Regions from separate parts of the Priestia sp. KCTC 13724 genome, predicted to be linked through region 3. Evidence: riboswitches for the same ligand, from Rfam matches in the RefSeq annotation. Region 3 holds a riboswitch; each other region holds the start of a gene.
The links. A riboswitch is a leader RNA that binds a small molecule or an ion and turns the genes downstream of it on or off. The one in region 3 is predicted to bind S-adenosylmethionine.
Positions count from the first base shown of each region.

Region 1: another riboswitch for S-adenosylmethionine. It lies ahead of AC1UFB_RS01045 (YezD family protein); the one in region 3 lies ahead of AC1UFB_RS07530 (trans-sulfuration enzyme family protein).
Region 2: another riboswitch for S-adenosylmethionine. It lies ahead of AC1UFB_RS05770 (bifunctional homocysteine S-methyltransferase/methylenetetrahydrofolate reductase); the one in region 3 lies ahead of AC1UFB_RS07530 (trans-sulfuration enzyme family protein).
Region 4: another riboswitch for S-adenosylmethionine. It lies ahead of mtnK (S-methyl-5-thioribose kinase); the one in region 3 lies ahead of AC1UFB_RS07530 (trans-sulfuration enzyme family protein).

Region 1 covers NZ_JBXDLD010000007.1:10,111-15,125, forward strand. The annotation lists gene AC1UFB_RS01035 (alanine/glycine:cation symporter family protein) at 1-1,377, opposite strand, end outside; gene cdaS (sporulation-specific diadenylate cyclase CdaS) at 1,587-2,210, opposite strand; SAM riboswitch class I at 2,433-2,539, shown strand; gene AC1UFB_RS01045 (YezD family protein) at 2,644-2,787, shown strand; gene AC1UFB_RS01050 (phosphoadenylyl-sulfate reductase) at 2,883-3,593, shown strand; gene AC1UFB_RS01055 (inorganic phosphate transporter) at 3,613-4,668, shown strand; gene sat (sulfate adenylyltransferase) at 4,706-5,015, shown strand, end outside.
Region 2 covers NZ_JBXDLD010000036.1:3,469-8,483, reverse strand. The annotation lists gene metH (methionine synthase) at 1-1,358, opposite strand, end outside; gene AC1UFB_RS05770 (bifunctional homocysteine S-methyltransferase/methylenetetrahydrofolate reductase) at 1,359-3,197, opposite strand; SAM riboswitch class I at 3,309-3,411, opposite strand; gene AC1UFB_RS05765 (hypothetical protein) at 3,625-3,768, opposite strand; gene AC1UFB_RS05760 (aldo/keto reductase) at 3,945-4,847, opposite strand.
Region 3 covers NZ_JBXDLD010000051.1:31,457-36,471, reverse strand. The annotation lists gene AC1UFB_RS07540 (CotG/ExsB N-terminal domain-containing protein) at 1-799, opposite strand, end outside; gene AC1UFB_RS07535 (CotH kinase family protein) at 855-1,931, shown strand; SAM riboswitch class I at 2,026-2,164, shown strand; gene AC1UFB_RS07530 (trans-sulfuration enzyme family protein) at 2,238-3,383, shown strand; gene AC1UFB_RS07525 (trans-sulfuration enzyme family protein) at 3,367-4,545, shown strand; gene AC1UFB_RS07520 (hypothetical protein) at 4,597-4,863, opposite strand; gene AC1UFB_RS07515 (SIMPL domain-containing protein) at 4,914-5,015, opposite strand, start outside.
Region 4 covers NZ_JBXDLD010000111.1:3,511-8,525, forward strand. The annotation lists gene AC1UFB_RS14985 (pyridoxal phosphate-dependent aminotransferase) at 38-1,234, opposite strand; gene AC1UFB_RS14990 (carbon-nitrogen family hydrolase) at 1,342-2,124, shown strand; SAM riboswitch class I at 2,217-2,384, shown strand; gene mtnK (S-methyl-5-thioribose kinase) at 2,481-3,653, shown strand; gene mtnA (S-methyl-5-thioribose-1-phosphate isomerase) at 3,666-4,712, shown strand; gene AC1UFB_RS15005 (hypothetical protein) at 4,854-5,015, shown strand, end outside.

The DNA.
Region 1 (5,015 bases), on a different contig from region 3:
AACAGAATCTTTGTAGAAAACAGGATCTTTTCCTGCTTTACGCTGAGACAAGTAATCGTTTAAGACTGCAATTGCAACTTTTCCTAGTAAAACAATTGCAATTAGGTTTGTAATTGCCATTAGGGCCATAAATAAGTCTGCAAGTCCCCAAACAACGCCTAAGCTTGCAACTGAACCAAACAATACCATTAAGATAACCCCGAATCGATAAAGGTTTAACCAGATTTTGTTTGATGTTAAAAATTCAATGTTTGTTTCTCCATAATAATAGTTAGCTACTAACGAGCTAAATGCAAACATAAATAAAATGATAGCAATGAATTGAACAGCCCATCCACCGATATGTGTACTTAACGCAACTTGAGTCAATTGAATTCCTTCAAGTCCAGGCGTTGCATACGCACCAGATAATAACACGATAAATGCAGTACAACTACAGATGATTAGCGTATCGTTAAAGACGGCCAGAGCTTGAATGAAACCTTGCTTAGCTGGGTGACTGACAGATGCCGCTGCGGCTGCGTTAGGTGCACTACCCATACCAGCTTCGTTGGAGAATAATCCGCGTTTGATACCATTCATGATGGCAGCACCGATGGCACCGGCAAATGCTTCTTCAAATCCAAAAGCGCTTTTTATAATTAATGCGATCATATGTGGAATTTCTGTAATATTAATAGCTAAAACAACTAATGCTAGTCCAATATATACAACTGCCATTACTACTACAATTAACTCTGATGCTTTAGCTACTCGTTTAATACCACCAAAAATGAGAACACCTACAATGGCTGTAACAACAACACCAACAATTAAGCGATTAACGCCAAAAGCTTCTTCAAAAGCAAGTGAAATAGTATTAGCTTGTACAGAGTTAAATACTAATCCGAATGAGATTGTAATTAAGATGGAAAATAAAACACCCATCCAGCGTTTGTTTAAACCTTTTTCCATGTAGTAAGCAGGACCACCACGAAAACCGTCTTTGTCTTTTACTTTATATACTTGAGCAAGGGTGCTTTCAATAAAAGCTGATGCTGATCCAACTAAAGCAACAACCCACATCCAAAACACTGCTCCAGGGCCCCCAAGAGCAATTGCAGAAGCAACACCAGCAAGGTTCCCAGTACCTACACGAGCTGCTGTACTAATAGCAAAAGCTTGAAAGGAGGTAATTCCTTTTTTATCGCTTCCGTCTGTTTTAGCGCCTTCACCTAACAAGCGAACCATTTCTTTGAACTGACTAAACTGAACGAATTTTGTACGAATTGTAAAATATAATCCAACTAATAAAAGAAGCGCAATTAATATATAAGTCCATAAAAAATTATTGGCTTCATCCACAAAGCTGCTGAATAGAGTCGATATGGTTTCCATCCTAAAAGTTCTCTCCCTTAATTAACGATTAACCTTAGCTGTTCATAAAAAGAGTCATTTTAATGATGCTTTTTTAAAATGTGTAAGGTTTTCTGACATTAGTGATTATAGCGCGTTAGACGTATAAAAGGCAACCTGTAATAAGTTTTTTTTATCGTGTAATCTCTTTTTTATAACTATAAGATATGATGTCAGACAGTTGTAGTCGCTTACAGGATGTTTTTGCTGGAATGGATTGGATATAAGCTACCTTCTAAAGCAAAAGATATTCGACCGCTTTCTTCTGATACAACTAAAATAAGTGCGTCGCACTGTTCAGACATACCAAGAGCTGCACGGTGGCGTGTTCCAAGCTTCTTTTGCAGTACTTTTGTGGACAGTGGTAAAACATTAGCAGCCGAAATAATTTGATTGTTTCTAATCACAATGGCACCATCATGTAATGGATTTCCAGGATAAAAAACTGTTTCAACGAGCGTAGACGTAACTGGAGCGTGAATAGGAATTCCTTTTTGAATTAAGTGCTCCACTGAGTCATTTCTCTCAATAACCATTAAAGCTCCATGATGTTTCTCAGATAAACTATGTATCGCGAGTGAAAGAGCTGCGTATTCGTGGGTGTAAGGAGACAAGTAGTGTCTTAAATAATAGGATGCAGCTGTGGACTGTACGCTTTGAAATAATTTTCTTAAGTCTTCAAAATCACATAAAACACAGTGGTCACTGCTTTCTAGATGTTGCTGAATTTTGATTGCTTCCGCTGCTATTTGACTTAAATGATTGTGTAAACTTTGTTTAATTACATCATCTAATTGAAAAGAGTGACTTTCCATCATTGAACATAGCTCCAATCTAAAATAATTATTATGTTTTAATGTGTACGAAAGACATAAATCTATACTATAACGGTGTGAATTAAGAGTGACGCCCAAAAAAATTGCTCATATAATGAAAAAATAATAGATATTTCTGTTAATTTAAAGTATAGTTTTCTTATCGGATAAATTATTTTTGCTGTTGACAAATATTCTAAATATGCTAAAATTTTTAAAAAATACTTATCCAGAGTGGTGGAGGGAACTGGCCCTTTGAAACCCAGCAACCTGCATGTTGTGCAAGGTGCTAACTCCAACAAAATGATTTTCATTTTGAAAGATAAGGTGAATTTGTTGCCTAATCAGTCTTTCAGATGTGGAAGACTTTTTATTTTTCATGAAAAAACAGAAGCCTGTTGAATATATTGTTAACAAATAAGGAGGGACTGTGATGGCACAAAACTCTGACTTAAATTCTGTTTTTGCAAGCGTAGAAAAAATGTTAAGCGACATGAAGTTTGGCTCAATCACGCTTGTGGTTCAAGACGGGAAAGTAGTTCAACTCGAGAAAAATGAAAAAATAAGAATTAAATAAATAGCTGACTAGACAAACTAGAGGCGGTTTTATCCTTCATTATGGGGGTAAAACCGTCTTTTTTGATTGGATAACAAAGTATTGGAGTGAAAATCATGAGTGTATATACGTATGAAAATTGGCCAAATCAATTTCCGACTTTTGATGAGCAAGATGAAACAAAGGGAGCTTTAAAGGCATTAGAGTGGGCATATAACCATTATGGTGATTCTCTTATTTACGCATCTAGCTTTGGAATTGAAGGAATTGTATTAATTGATTTAATTTCAAAAGTGAAAAAAGATGCTCACATTGTTTTTTTAGACACAGGTGTTCATTTTAAAGAGACGTACGAAGTCATTGAAGCAATTAAAGAGAGGTTTCCAGATTTACGTATCCAAATGAAAAAGCCTAACCTATCGCTAAAAGAGCAAGCTGAAAAGCATGGAGATGAACTTTGGAAAACTGAGCCTAACCTATGCTGTCAAATTCGCAAGATTATTCCTTTAAAAGAATCACTTGCTCCGTATGATGCTTGGATTTCAGGGTTAAGAAGAGAACAATCTGAATCAAGAAGTAAAACAGAGTTTTTTAATAAGGACGAGAAATTCAAAAAGATTAAAGTTTGCCCATTAATTCATTGGTCTTGGAAAGAAATTTGGCGATATGTATATAAGCATAACTTGCCGTATAACAAACTTCACGATCAAGGGTATCCAAGCATTGGATGTGAGCCCTGTACGCTACCTGCCTATAACATGGAAGATTTACGATCTGGAAGATGGGCAGGTACTAAGAAAGTGGAATGTGGCTTACATGAATCTTAAATGAAAGAGCTGAAAATTTATGCTTGTTTACATTGCTTTTGCAATCGCCCTCTTTTTTGCGATGAATATTGGCGCAAGTGGTGCAGCTGCTGCTATGGGAGTCTCTTACGGTTCAGGTGCCATTAAGCATCGCAAAGTGGCATTAGTTATATGTGCACTAGGTATTTTACTAGGTGCTGTTATCGGTGGAGGAGAAGTTGTTAAAACCATTGGTTCTGGTATTATCCCAGAAAGTATTCTAACGGTGGAGCTAGTTATCGTTATTTTAGCTTCTGCCACTCTATCATTATTCTTTGCTAATTTAATTGGAATACCACTATCAACTAGTGAAGTGACAGTAGGATCAGTTGTAGGTGTTGGGATTGCCTATCAATCTGTTTATATACAAAAGCTATTAATTGTTATGAGCTTTTGGGTTATTGTACCGATTATTTCGTTTGTAATTGCCTTTGTATGTGGGTGGTTATTAAAAAAGAAAAAAACGCCTACTCAGCAAAAGTGGAAAAAGCCACTTGCAGTTTTAGTAATAGCTACCGGTTTTTTTGAAGCTTTTTCAGCCGGTATGAACAACGTAGCAAACGCCGTAGGCCCGCTTGTTGGAGCTGGTATGATCAGTACATCAACTGGCGTTATAGCAGGTGGGTTAGCCGTTGCGGTTGGTGCATTACTTTTAGGAGATCGAGTAATTGAGACAAATGGGAAGAAAATCACGGATTTCACGGTGGGTGAAGGGTGTATTATTTCTGGAACAGGTGCGTCGCTTGTTACCGCAGCTTCCGTATTTGGACTCCCTGTCCCTTTAACTCAGGTTACAACATCTTCTATCATTGGAATAGGGGCAGCTAAATCTGGTTTTACATCTGATCAAAGACAGGTCATTGTTCAGATGTTAAAGGTATGGGTTGTATCGCCGGTTTTTTCTCTCGTTATCTCTTACGGTTTAGTGAAATTAGTGGTTGAAACAGATTTTTATGCGTTTGTGGTATTGATAAGCGGTTGTATTGCAACTTATGGCATTCTTAGTTTAATTAAAACAACAAAACAAAAACAAGAAAACCAAAAGATGACTGCTTAAAGATAAATATTAGTTATTCATTGAGGAGGAGTTTAGAATGAGTTCGATTCAAGCACATGGTGGAGAGTTAGTTAATTTATATCAACCTGATTATGATTATACAGGTGTTACGAAAGAGATTGAATTAGATAATATTGCATTAAGTGATTTAGAGTTAATTGGAATTGGTGGATACAGCCCTATTACAGGCTTCTTAGGACAGCGTGATTATGAAGCTGTTGTGGAAGGAATGAGGTTAGCTGACGGGACAGTATGGAGTATTCCAATTACTCTTCCTGTTACAGAAGAAAAAGCACATGAGCTACAAGGAGGAGATCAAGTTAAGCTTGTTCAAGATGGTGTGGTTT
Region 2 (5,015 bases), on a different contig from region 3:
CCGAATTTTTTTACAAGCGGTAAGATGGCATCGAACCGCTCTTCGCCATCTTCTAAGTTAATGGAGTTAATAATTGCTTTACCCTGTGAGTAGGTGAGGGCACGTTCAATTACGGCTTCGTCCGTTGAATCAATAACAAGAGGGACTTTGACTTTTTTCACAACCTCTTGGATAAACAGTTCCATATCTTCAATTTCATCGCGATCGGGATCGGCTAAGCAAATATCAATAACATGTGCACCATTTTTTACTTGAGCGCGCGCGATTTCAGAAGCTTCTTCAATCTTTCCTTCTGCAATAAGGCGCTTAAATTTACGTGAGCCGATAACGTTGGTACGTTCACCTACAAACAAAGGACGCATGGAGTCATCGTAAATTAATGACTCAATTCCAGAAACAGCATGGTTATGCTCAGGTCGATTTAATGGACGAGGAGAGACGTCTTTCACAGCTTCAGCCAACGCCTTAATGTGAGCAGGCGTAGTACCGCAACAGCCACCAACAAAATTCAACCAACCTTTGTCCGCAAAGCTTTTAATTTTTTGAGCAAGAAGTTCAGGTGATTCATGGTAGTTACCTTCTTCATCTGGAAGGCCAGCATTTGGGTAACAGCTAACAGCAGACGTTGCTAATTCAGATAAAGAGCGAATATGATCCGTCATAAACTCAGGGCCAGTAGCACAATTTAAGCCAACAGATAGAGGCTTGATATGCTCTAATGATAGATAGAAAGATTCAATATCTTGGCCCGCCAGCGTCGTTCCCATCGGTTCGATTGTTCCTGAAATCATAATAGGAAGCTCTTTGCCCGATGCTTCAAATGCAGCTGTAATTCCTAAAAAAGCGGCTTTTACGTTTAGCATATCTTGACACGTCTCCACCAGAAGGAGGTCAACGCCACCGTCTAATAATCCACGAACTTGTTCTTCGTACGACTCGACCAATTCTTGAAAGGTAACTCCGCCCGTTACCGACAATGTTTTTGTTGTAGGACCAATAGCTCCGGCTACAAACCTTGGCCACTCAGGCGTTGAAAACTTATCTCGTGCTGCCACCGCTAGCTTTACAGCTTCGATGTTTAGCTCGTAGGCAAGGTGACCTAAATCGTACTCATCTAATACAATGGAAGTAGAGCCAAACGTATTGGTTTCAATAATATCAGCACCTGCAGCGAAATATTCTTCGTGAATACGCTGAATAACGTGAGGAGCTGTTAGGGTTAAATACTCATTACAACCATCGTACTCTTCGCCACCAAAATCAGCAGCTGTTAAATTTGCGTCTTGAATCATGGTTCCCATTGCACCATCAATAATTAATATTCGCTTTTGTAATTGTTCTTGAATTAATGAGGTCATTTAGTTCTTCCTTTCTGTCGTTACAAGCTGTTTATCGTTGATATAACGAGTTAAAATCTCGGTCATTTCGTAGCGCAAAAACGGTGTAATCAAATAGATACCATTAAATAATTCATAGGCAGTATCGATTAAGTCTTTTGCAATTGCTAATCCTTCAACTTCACCTTTAATTCGATCTTCTCCAGTAGCATCCATGCGTGCTAAAATATCTTCCGACAATTTAATTCCGGGTACTTCATGATGAATGAAGCGAGCGTTACGAGCACTTGTTAGTGGCATGATGCCGATATAAATTGGAGCATCTAAATGTTTCGTTGCTTCGTACACTTCTTCAATTTGTTTTGTTGAGTATAGCGGCTGTGTAATAAAATAGTGAGCACCGTATGAAATTTTCTTTTCAAGTCTGACAACTGCACGGTCTAAATGTCGAACGTTTGGGTTAAATGCCGCTGCGATTGAAAAATTGGTTTTTTGTCCAAGTGGCTTTCCTGAATAGGATAATCCTTCATTAAATTGAGCAATTAAGCTAATTAAATCGAATGAAGAGACATCATAAACGGACGTAGCTCCAGGGAAATCTCCAATCTTTGATGGATCTCCTGTAATGGCTAATACTTGGTTAATGCCAAGTGTATGAAGTCCCATTAAATGGGATTGAAGTCCGATTAAGTTACGGTCACGACACGTAATATGAACAAGCGGTCGAGCATCCGTTTGCTGCTGGATAAGCGATGCCATTGCTAAGTTGCTTACTCGAGGTGATGCCAAAGAATTATCTGCAAGGGTAACCGCATCAACACCAGCCTTATGAAGAGCTTTTGCACCATCTAAAAATTTTGTTGGTCCGAGCTGTTTTGGTGGATCAAGCTCAACGATAATTGAACGCCTTTCTTTCACAAGATCATGGAGGTGTGGTTCCTTTGTTTGTTCTTGTTCTTTGATTTCTACAACTGGTCTAATCTTTACTTTCTTTTGCGTAATAGGCTTTTCATGCTTCAATGCTTGTGACATCGCTTGAACATGAGCGGGCGTAGTACCGCAGCATCCACCTACTAAACGAACGCCTTGATTGCGAAAAGCTTTGGCGCTTTCAACGAAATAATCTTGATTTGTAGCGTACTCCACTTTTCCTTCTACATAAGCTGGTAAGCTTGCATTTGGATAAGCTGATAAGAAAGCACGATCTAAAAGCGGAACTTCTTCAAGCGATTGAATCATATGAGAAGGGCCTAAACGACAGTTCAGACCGACAACATCTGCACCTAAAGATTCTAACTCTTGAAACGCATCATAAAGGGATGTTCCATTTTGCAATACGCCAATATCATGGAGTGAAACATGCGTAATGATTGGTTTTGATGTCTCTTTTCTAGCCAAGGACAACACCGTTTTTAATTCTTCAAAATCGTAGTATGTTTCAAATAGCAAGCCGTCAACGCCTTCATTTAACAGCCAAAATAGCTGCTCGCGAATGCTTCGTTTTACTTCTTCTGTTGAGATGGAATTTTTTTGAAATGAGCGAATGCCTCCTAGTGTACCGACCACGTATGCATCTTTCTTAGCAGCTTGCTTTGCAATTCTGACGGCTGAAATGTTAATATCTTTGACAGCATCTTCTAAACCATATCGTGCAAGCTTTTGATAATTGGCAGCATATGTATTGGTTTGAATGACATCTGCACCTGCTTCTACATATGCACGATGAATGCGCTGAATCTCTTCTTTTTTTGTGATGTTTAGCTCTTCAAAGCAGCTATCAATTCCATGTGAATACAGAAGGGTACCAGTTGCACCATCTCCTATTAAAATGCGTGATTGTAAATCTTCAAGTAACCCCATTTGAAAACCTCCTTAAACGTTCTATTTCATCTGTTATCAGTTGTGTTCAAATAAAAAAAGAAAATGAATTAACAAAAAAAGCCTTCTGTAAGAAGAAGACTTTATTTCTTCTTCTTATCTTCCAAGCGATTTGCTTGCTGGATTTAGCACCATGTCATTTCGACTGGTTGCTGAGGTTTCAAAGGGCCAGTCCCTCCACCTCTCGTGATAAGAATCCATATATGATTATTATTTTAGTTCATTCTGCGATATGTTTACTTAAAAAGAAACGAACGATAAAGATGAAATTTAATCTTATTATCTAATTTATCTGATTTTTGTATATTATACAAGACAATTTCGAAAATTTCACTAATAAATCATAAGAAGAGGGTGGGCATAACAAAACAAATTTCCAAAAATACCAACACTCCCTTTTCGCACCTCTTTACGTTGTCAGAACACGTTCGTTCCATTGCGCTATGGCCACTCGCTTTCCGGGGGGAGGAACCAGAGCTTCCTCCCTGCGCTTTGGGATCTCAGTTTTCCCTCTCTTTCCCGCAGGAGTCGAGTGTCCTACGCTACGCTTCATTCCAGCCTATTTTCAACATTGTTTTCACAATCAATAAAAAACCTGAACGATTAAAAGTGAGGAACTCTCAACCGTTCAGGTTTATCATTGGCTGAATTACTTATTTCTCAGCCTCGGAGTGCATTGAATTAAATTGTTGAAATCTACGTGTTAGAAAAGAAATTATCTAAATAGGTTTAATCAACAGGTCGTCCTTTAGAAGCCTCTAAAATTTGGAACCACTGCATGCGATTCACCTTTAAGTCCAACGCTTGAATAGCTACATCAATGCGGTTCATTTTTCCAGACCCGACAATCGGCATAATAGTAGCTGGGTGAGCTAGTAACCAAGCATAGACAACTTGATCTAACGATTTCGCTCCAATTTCTTCACCGATTTCTGTTAGCTTGTTTCGAACGCGAATGGAACGCTCATCTTCAGCAGTGAAGATGGAGCCGCCACCTAGTGGTGACCAAGCCATTGGCGCTATCTTATGCTGCTGGCATTGTTCAATTGTGCCTTCTTCAAAATGGTTTAAATAAGTAGGCGAGACTTCAATTTGATTCGTAATAAGTGAAAAAGGTAAGAACGATTGAAGTAAATCAAACTGTGAACGTTTAAAGTTCGAGACTCCAAAGTAGCGTACTTTTCCTTCTTCTTTAAGCTGAATAAACGCATCTGCTACTTCTTGTGGATCCATAAAAGGATCTGGACGGTGGAGGAGTAAAACATCTATATAGTCCGTATTTAAATTCTTTAATGACTGGTTGGCGCTGTTGATGATATGTTCTTTGCTCGTATCATAAAAATTAATTTTACGCTCTGGATATTTATCAGACGTTAGCTTAATGCCACATTTTGTAACAAGCTGCATAGACTCGCGTAAAGAAGGCTTTTGCGCTAACGCTTGCCCAAATAACTTTTCACAGCTGTAGTTACCATAAATATCCGCATGGTCAAATGTAGTAATACCTCGATCTAAGCATTGTTCAATTAGAGTTTGCGTATCATTTGTTGATAAGTTCCAATCGGCTAAACGCCATAACCCATGAATAATTCTTGAAAACTTTAAATCTTCCGCTAGCTTTATGTATTGCATACCTTCAACCCTTTCAAAAGAACTAGATAGTAAATTCGCTTTGATTATAACAGGTAGATAAAGCGATTACATCTTTAAAGATTCGTCATTTTTACTTTGCCTCTACATATAGTTTAGTACAAGCTGCTTTTCTGAGCGATAAGACATGTTGTCATAAAGATTAAAAAA
Region 3 (5,015 bases):
GTGAATGCCCAATTTTTTTCTTGTGACCATATTTTTTTGAAGAGTGTTTCTCTTTTTTATGGGAATGTTTAAACGTTTGAGAAGGTTGATGCTTATTGTAAGAGTGTTTTTCTTTACAGAAACATGTTTTTTTCTTTTCAGAGCGGTGTTTTTTATGAGAGTGTTTTGTGGAATGAGAATGTTTTTTATAAGAACGGTGCTTTTTATGAGAATGCTTTGTAGAGTGAGAGTATTTTTTGCAAGAACGGTGCTTTTTATGAGAGTGCTTTGTGGAGTGAGAGTGTTTTTTGCAAGAGCGGTGCTTTTTATGAGAATGCTTTGTGGAGTGAGAGTGTTTTTTGCAAGAGCGGTGCTTTTTATAAGAGTGCTTTGTAGAGTGAGAGTGTTTTTTGCAAGAACGGTGCTTTTTATGAGAATGCTTTTCTTTACAGAAGCACGTTACTTTTTTGTGAGAACGATGCTTTTTGTGAGAACGTGAGCTTTTCGTACAGTACTTGTTTTCCGTTCTTTTCTCTGTTTTCTTTTCTGTCTTTTTCTCCGTCTTTTTGTGAGAAAGAGCTGTTTTTTTAGATGAACATTTTGAGCTATGACCTTTTGGTTCTTGATACATAAATCTGCCTAGCTCTGATTTTTGTAAAGATTCAGCAGCTTTACGAATACGCTTAGATTGAATATACAATCTAAAAACCTCCTTATGAGAATCATTTTTTTGCCTTTCACCATAAGATACGCTTAATACGCCGTACTTGCTATGAGATAAACGTGGAATTTTAAGAAATAACCAAGGAGTTTCTAGCATCTCGGTGGGAGAGGAGCTCATATAATTTAAAATGTATCCAAAAGGAGGGAAAGAGATGGGAATTGCCACCTATTCTGTTTTTGCTAATGTTCGGGACTTTAAAGAACTAAAGGCCGACATCTGGTCTGAAGATTCCATACCCGCAGTGATGAAAGTTCATAAAAAGAGGTATGAAATAGGCTTAACTCTAAGGGGATCACACATCCGAGAAATGAGAAAGAAATCGTACTATATAGAGTTTTATTCACCAAATAAATTCGGGAAGACCAACGAAATTCATCTCAATGCAGAATATAAAGATCCATCGCTAGTTCGCAATAAACTATCGCTCGATTTCTTTTCAGACCTTGGCGTACTATCACCGAAATCACAGTTTGTTCATCTCACCATTAACGGGAAAAATGAAGGTGTTTATTTACAGTTAGAATCGGTAAACGAGTACTTCTTAACAAAGCGTAGCTTGCCAAAAGGCTCTATCTTTTACGCTGTAGACGGAGATGCCAACTTCTCGTTAATGAGTGATTTGGATGAGAAGCCAAAAGAATCGCTTCAATCAGGATACGAAACAAAAGTAGCGTACGGAAAAGATGAAGAAGCGTTAGAATATTTTATTTATAACTTGAATACATGGACGAATCAAGAGTTTGAAGATAACATTGAAGAGCACTTGGAGGTAGATCGCTATTTAGCCTGGTTGGTGGGAGTAATTTGTCTTCAAAACTTTGATGGTTTTGTTCATAACTATGCTTTGTACCGGAACAGTGATACGAAGTGCTTTGAACTCCTTCCTTGGGACTATGATGCTACGTGGGGGCGCGATGTCAACGGAGATGAAATGGAAAGTAACTATGTGAGAATGGAAGGGTTTAATACGTTAACAGCACGACTTTTGGCCATATCAAAATTTAAGAAACAATATATTGAAAAAATGAATTCTGCGCTAAATCATCAGTTCACTGTTAACTATATGAAACCAAAGATTGAAGCACTCCACCAGCTGATTTTGCCTTATGTAGAGAAAGATCCGTATATACAGCACAAGTTAGCTACTTTTTATCAAGAACCTGCGTTTATTTGTGACTTTATTAAAGACAGAGCAGCCTATATAAGAAAATCAATGAAGTCTTTTTGAATAAATGAGATAATTGAAATTGTTTAGAAAATTCTATTGACATTCTTTGTTATTTTTATTAAAGTATACACAATGAATAATTAACTTAATAAAACTCTTATCCAGAGTGGCGGAGGGACTGGCCCTGCGAAGCCCGGCAACCATCAAACCATATGTTAGTCAGTGAGTTTGAACGGTGCTAATTCCTGTGAAATACGATTGTATTTTAACAATTGTATTTTAACAGATGAGAGAAGTCGTGATTAAGCGAACGCTCTTCCATCTGTGAAGAGTTTTTTTTATTTACTGCAAAGAGGAGAGGACATTATGCATATTGAAACACTACTTGTTCGTTCGGGCGTCAATCGAGACCCTGCTACAGGTTCCATTACAACACCTATTTACCAAGCATCTACGTTTGCACACCCCCGTTTAGGAGAAAGCACAGGATATGACTATGCTAGAACAGCTAATCCAACAAGAACAGCGTTAGAAGATGCAATCACTGCGTTAGAAGAAGGCGAAGTTGGAGCGGCATTTGCTTCGGGAATGGCAGGAGTTATGGCTGTACTTGCTTTGTTTAAAAACGGTGATCATTTAATCGTCTCTGAAGATTTATACGGTGGTACATACAGAGTTTTAAATGATATTTTTGCAGAACAAGGTGTAGAAGTAACGTATGTAAATACAGCTCATTTAGACCAAGTTAAAGCAGTATTAAAGCAGAATACGAAAGCGTTATTTATTGAAACACCGACAAATCCAATGATGCACGTAACGGATTTAAAAGGAATAATTGAACTTGCTAAAGAAAGTAACTTGTTAACAATTGTGGATAATACGTTTATGTCACCTTATTATCAAAGACCTCTTTCTCTTGGAGCGGATATCGTTATTCATAGCGCTAGTAAATACATTGGTGGTCACAATGACGTAGTAGCCGGGTTAGTCGTTGCACGATGTCGTGAGCTAGGTGAAAAAATTCGCTTTTATCAAAATGCAGCAGGTGCAATTTTAAGTCCGCAAGATAGCTGGTTGTTGCTGCGAGGTATTAAAACGCTTGCTTTGCGCATGGAGAAACACAATGAAAATGCGCTGAAAATTGCGAATTGGCTGACTTCACATGAGCTGGTTGAGAAAGTGTACTATCCAGGTCTTGAATCTCATCCAGGCTATCACGTAATGAAGCAACAAGCAGGAGGCTTTGGCGGAATGATTTCCTTCGCTGTAACGGACCCGCAAATTGTGCCAGTCTTACTTGAGAATATAAAGGTGATTACCTTTGCTGAAAGTCTAGGTGGTGTGGAGAGCTTAATGACGTTCCCAGCTCGTCAGACTCACGCAGATATTCCAGAAGAAATACGAAATCGAGTTGGCGTAACGAATTGCTTATTACGCTTATCTGTTGGGATTGAACATGCAGAGGATTTAATTCAAGACTTAAAGGAGGCATTTGATGCATACAACAAATAAACACTCATTTGGTACAAATTTAATTCATGCAAAAACAGGTATTGATGGACATTTTGGAGCGGTAAATGTTCCCATTTATCAAGTGTCTACTTTCAATCTAGAAGACGAAACAAACGGTGGGCGCTATGACTATTCGCGTTCAGGTAATCCAACACGAGAAGCTTTAGAAAATACGATTGCACAGCTTGAAAATGGAGCTGCTGGGTTTGCTTTTTCATCAGGAATGGCCGCTGTATCATCTGTTCTTTGTTTATTTGAAGCAGGCGATGAAATTATCGTTTCAAACGATATCTATGGTGGCACATATCGCGTATTAACAAGATTATTTTCAAAGTTTGGTATTAAAACTACATTTGTCAACATGACAAATGTAGAGGAAGTAGAGGAAGTCATTTCGAGCCAAACAAAAGCGATTTACATTGAAAGCCCATCAAATCCATTCTTACAGGTAACGGATATTAAAAGCGTTGCAGCGTTAGCTAAACGCTATGACCTGTTAACAATCGTTGATAATACGTTTATGACACCTTACTTGCAGCAACCAATTAATTTAGGGGCAAATATCGTCATTCATAGTGCGACAAAGTATATTAGTGGACATAGCGATGTAATTGGTGGATTGGTTGTTGTAAGTGATGAAAAGCTTGCTGATGAAGTAAAGTTTGTTCAAAACGCATTTGGAGCTATTTTAGGGCCACAGGATTGCTTCTTATTTCTACGAGGCATTAAAACATTAAAAGTAAGGTTAGATCAGCAACAACAAACGGCTTTAGAGCTAGCGAAATGGTTTGAAGAGCAACGTGACGTCGAAGCGGTTTATTACCCAGGGCTGAAGACACATCCTGATTATGAATTGATTACTGAGCAGGCAAACGGATACGGAGCAATTATTTCGTTTAAATTAAACAATGATGAACTCGCACAGCATATATTAAAAAACGTGCGCTTATCTTCGATTGGTGTAAGTTTAGGCGCAGTTGAATCCATCTTAACACACCCAGCAACAATGTCTCACGCTAGTATTCCAAAAGAAGTGAGAGATGAAAAAGGTATTACAGAATCGCTGTTACGCTTATCAGTTGGACTGGAAGAGTATGAGGATTTAAAAGAAGATTTTAATAATGCTCTAATTTCTTTTCAAGAAAAAGCCGTAACTAAATAATAATAGAAGAAAAGAGGTTGTTTCTAGATTTAAATAGAAACAACCTCTTTTTTAGCAATTTCTGAGTAGTTTTGTATACAGGTCGATTAAAGCCAGCTGTTCACTATGAGCAAGACTGCTATTGTTAATCCGCTGAACGGCCAGTTCATATTTTACCTCAGGAGATTTACGAACGCGAGGATGCGTCATTTCATCACGTAAATCCTTTTGAATAGCATAGGATAACTTTTCTTTAACGGAAAGATTATCTTGGTTGGAAAAAGAGCGATTTACCCAAAGTTTTTGATAGGCGCTAAACAATTGTTCATCTGATATCACGATGCATAAACTCCTTTTATTAATATACGTATTAGTTTAGCACACATACTCTAGTACCTGTATGTCACTTCTACAGCTGATACAACTGTCAGAGACTGCGTTTGAATCGGTGGAGCAGACCCAAGTGTCTTAGCTGCCACTACATAGCCACC
Region 4 (5,015 bases), on a different contig from region 3:
GTTTATGAATCAACAACTTCTTACATATTAAGCCAACTCAAAAAGAATTGTCAACGTATTTTTTGAATAAATTTAATTTAGCAATTCGATCAACCGCTTCTTTCAGTCGATCTTCATCGGTTAATAAACCTACGCGCACATAGCCTTCTCCGTATTCACCAAACCCAATTCCAGGAGCAACAACGACGTGTGCTTTTTCAAGTAACAAATCAGAGAATTCTTCTGATGTATAGCTTTTGGGAACCGGCAACCACGCAAAAAACGACCCTGGTGGGGCTTCAACGTCCCATCCGATTTCACGCAGTCCATGAATGAGAACCTGGCGACGAGATTCATAGCGTTCGACTAGTTCATCTACGCAGTTCTGTGACTCTAGTAAAGCAACCGCGGCTGCTTGCTGTATTCCGCTAAATACACTTACAAATAAGTGATCTTGTAAAAGATTAATCGCTTCAATAACGCTTTCGTTTCCAACAGCAAAACCGATGCGCCACCCCGCCATATTATACGTTTTGGATAGCGTATAAATTTCAATGCCCACTTCTTTGGCACCTGGAGTTTGCAGAAAACTAATGGGCTTTTGACCATCAAACCCAATTGCGCCGTACGCAAAGTCATGTACAATGCACGTATCGTACTGGCGAGCAAATTCAACCGTTTTTTCGAAAAATGATGCCGTAGCTACTGCACCGGTCGGATTATTTGGGTAGTTTAAAAACATGAGCTTAGCTTTTTGCTTCACTTCTTCGCTTATTTCCTCGTAAACTGGTAAAAAATCATTCTCTTTTTTCAAGGGCATAGCTTCCATTTTCGCTCGTGCTAGCTCCACGCCTGACCAATAGTCTGGGTAACCTGGGTCGGGCACTAAAACTGTATCTCCAGGGTTAAGTAAACACTGAGGAATTTCTACTAACCCAGCTTTGCCTCCAAACAAAATAGCGACTTCTTTTTCGGGATTTAGCTGGACACCGTATTCTCTTTCGTAAAACGCTGCTGCCGCTTTTTTCAAAAAAGCTTGTCCGCGAAACGGTGAGTACTTGTGGTAGTTTGGATTTTCACTCGCGTCTTGAAGTGCCTTGACAATATGAGGGGGCGTTGGCTGATCTGGGTTTCCTTGCCCTAAATTAATCACATCATGCCCTTCTTTTATTACTTTTGCAACTTTGCTAACAAGGGATGCAAAAAATTGTTTCGGTAAACTCTTCAATAGTTCTGATTGTTCAAACTGCTTCATGTGAACACCTTCTCAAAAAATTCTTGAAATTCTAGTCACAAATAATATATTGTAATAGTCAACTTGTAAAGTCATTTTTATAAAATAAATCAGGATGGTGAAGTTTAATGAGCTTAAAAGTAGCGTGTTTACAACTTGACCTTGCATTTGGAAACCCTAAAAAAAATTACGAGCATGCTGAAAAAAAAATGAAGGAAGCACTGCTTGAATCTCCAGATATTCTTATACTGCCAGAACTTTTTGATACGGCTTATGATTTACAGAACCTCGACGCTATCGCGGACTCAGAAGGTAAGCAAGCGACTAGCTTTTTCTCTGCTTTCGCCAAAACACACAGCGTGAACATCATCGCTGGATCAGTTGCTAAGAAAACAAAAAGCGGCGTTACGAATACAATGTATGTCTTTAATCGTGAAGGCCAGGAGGTCTCGCAATATAACAAGCTACACTTATTTAAGCTGATGAATGAGCACTTATTTCTACAACCAGGTGAAACCAAAAACATCTTTACGCTTGAAAACTCATTATGCGCAGGCGTTATTTGCTATGATATTCGCTTTCCAGAATGGATTCGCGTTCATACAAGCGCAGGTGCAGAACTCCTTTTTGTGGTTGCTCAGTGGCCCAAGCCAAGACTTGCTCACTGGAAAGCACTTCTGGTAAGCAGAGCCATTGAAAACCAATGCTACGTGGTTGCCTGCAACCGCTCTGGAGACGATCCAGCTAACACATTTGCTGGTCATTCGTTAATCATTGACCCTTGGGGAGAAATTATTGCAGAAGCAGGTGAAAATGAAGAAATACTAACAGCAGACGTTGATTTATCAACCGTAAAGGCAATCCGAGAACAAATTCCGGTCTTTACAGATCGTCGCACAGAATTTTATTAAATTTCGCTGTTGACATCCAAAAATTCACATGATACGATGTTCTCCAGAAGTTACTAATAAGTCAAACAAATCAAAATTAAATAATATCTTTACTCTTATCAAGAGTTGGCTGAGGGATTTGGCCCTATGACGCCCAGCAACCGACCGTAATACCATTGTGAAATGGAGCGCAGCTTTTTAGCGCTATAAAACAATTCGCTGTTTTATGAAGGCACGGTGCTAATTCCAACAGAAAGAGAAATCTTTCTGGCAGATAAGAGGTTTGAATGACAATCAAGCCTCTTTCACTCACCGAAAGAGGCTTTTATATGATTTAAAAGCCTCCGGTATACTTATTTTTATGGAGGTAGATAACGATGACAACAACAACTTATACATATGAGCCACTAAATGAAATTACAGCGATTAGACTTGTGAAACAGCTGAAGTTATTTTCGGAAAGTGAAGCTCTTACAGCTCGTGAAATTGGTGATGGCAATTTAAACCTTGTTTTTCATATTGTGAACGACCAAACCAACAAGTCCATTATTGTAAAGCAGGCTCTTCCTTATGCAAAAGTTGTAGGAGAAAGCTGGCCTTTATCACTCAAGCGCGCAACGATTGAAAGCAATGCGCTCAAACAGTTTGGCAGCTTAACACCCGAACTCGTTCCAGACGTTTATTATCATGATGAAAACTTAGCTGTTACGGTCATGGAAGACCTGTCTCACCTAACAATTTCTCGTACAGGATTAATCCAAGGAGAAACATACCCACTTCTTTCAGAACATATCGGTAGATTTTTAGCTCATATTGCATTTGAGACGTCTGACTTTGCGATTAAGCCACAGGAGAAAAAAGAGCTGGTTGCTCAATATATTAACCCTGATTTATGCAATATTACAGAAGACTTAGTGTTTACAGATCCGTTTTTTGATTACAATACAAATGAATTTGAAGAAACGCTTCGAAGCGATGTAGAAAACTTATGGACAGATGAAGAAGCTAAGCTTGAAGTAGCTAAGCTTAAACAAAAGTTTTTAACAAGTAGCCAAACGCTTGTACACGGTGACCTGCATACGGGTAGTATTTTTGCTAGTGAGCGCGAAACAAAAGTTATTGATCCTGAGTTTGCGTTTTATGGGCCCTTTGGCTTTGACTTAGGACAGTTTGTTGCCAATCTTCTGCTTAACACCTTGTCTCGTCCTGCTCAAAAACGCAGTGTACTTTTGGATCATATCACCAAAACGTGGGATGTTTTCCAAACAACATGGAACAAACTTTGGGTTGAGTCTAAAGTGGAACCGTTCGTTAAAAATCCAAACTATTCCGAATATATCTTACAACAAACGTGGACGGATGCTGTTGGCTACGCGGGGTGCGAGTTAATTCGACGTACAATTGGATTGGCGCACGTAGTAGATATTGATTCATTGCCTGATGAAGAGCGCTTAAACGCTCAAAAAGCAGCTCTTCGTTTAGGACGTTATTTGCTAACTCATCAAACAGAAATTAGTGCACATGATTTTAAGAACTTGATTGAAGAATGAAAGGAGCCCAACATGACACACACTCTTACACTCCCTCGTTCAGTTGAATGGAAGGAAACGTTTATTTCACTGCTTGACCAGCAGCTATTACCAAACACAGTTGAATATATTAAGCTACATACTTTACAAGACGTATGGGACGCTATCGTTACGCTAAAAGTACGAGGGGCACCTGCAATCGGCATTACCGCAGCGTTTGGCTTAGCGCTTTCGCTTCAAAACTACGATGTACAGACGATTGAAGAATTCAAAAAAAAGCTGCAGGCCGACAAAGAATTTTTGGCGAGTTCTCGCCCAACAGCCGTCAACTTATTTTGGGCGTTAGAACGCGTAGTAAACAGCATCAATAACGCCATTTCCATAAATGAGGCTAAAACACTTGTTATTCATGAAGCGATTCAAATTCAAGCGGAAGATGAAGCCACCTGCTACCGCATAGGTGATTATGCATTATCGCTGTTTAATAAACACGATCGTGTTATGACAATTTGTAATGCTGGCTCGATTGCCACAGCATATTATGGAACTGCTTTAGCGCCTTTTCATATTTCAAAAGAGCGTGATATTCCGCTGAAAGTATTTGCGTGCGAAACACGCCCCGTTCTCCAAGGGTCACGCTTAACGGCATGGGAGCTTCAAAAATCAGGCGTAGATGTGACACTTATCACAGATAGTATGGCTGCACATACCATTAAAACAAAAGGGATTAATGCCATTATTGTCGGAGCTGACCGTATTGCAGCTAACGGTGACACTGCTAATAAAATTGGAACATATGGGCTTGCACTTTTAGCAAAAGCATTTAATATTCCGTTTTATGTAGCAGCTCCAAAATCAACGTTTGATTTATCGATCGCATCAGGAGCAGAAATTCCAATTGAAGAGCGCTCTGCAAAGGAAATTACGCATATCGGTGATGTACAAGTTGCTCCAGACAATATTTCTGTTTATAACCCGGCATTTGACGTTACGCCAAGTGAATTCATTACAGCCATCATCACAGAGCATGGCATTATTCACTCACCTTCTGTCGATACAATTAAACTCGTACTAAACTAAAAAAAAGAGAGAATCTCAGGTTACAATGTGATTCTCTCTTTTTTGCTTTGTAACATAAATGTAACAGTAATTTATCATCTACCTACATATATTATAGTTAGTTTTATCATGTTAAGCGAAATCTGTATAGGAGGGGTAGCTATGACCAAACAAGAACATCCCGACTCAACCTGTAAAAAGCGAAAGCAGCGGGCACGAAAGGAGCAATTTCAGCTTTTAGATGTTACAAATCAAACCATTCAGCAAGATCATTCAGACGAAACGTTCACGTCTGTAGATGGTGTATTTGTACAAGGGGAAGGA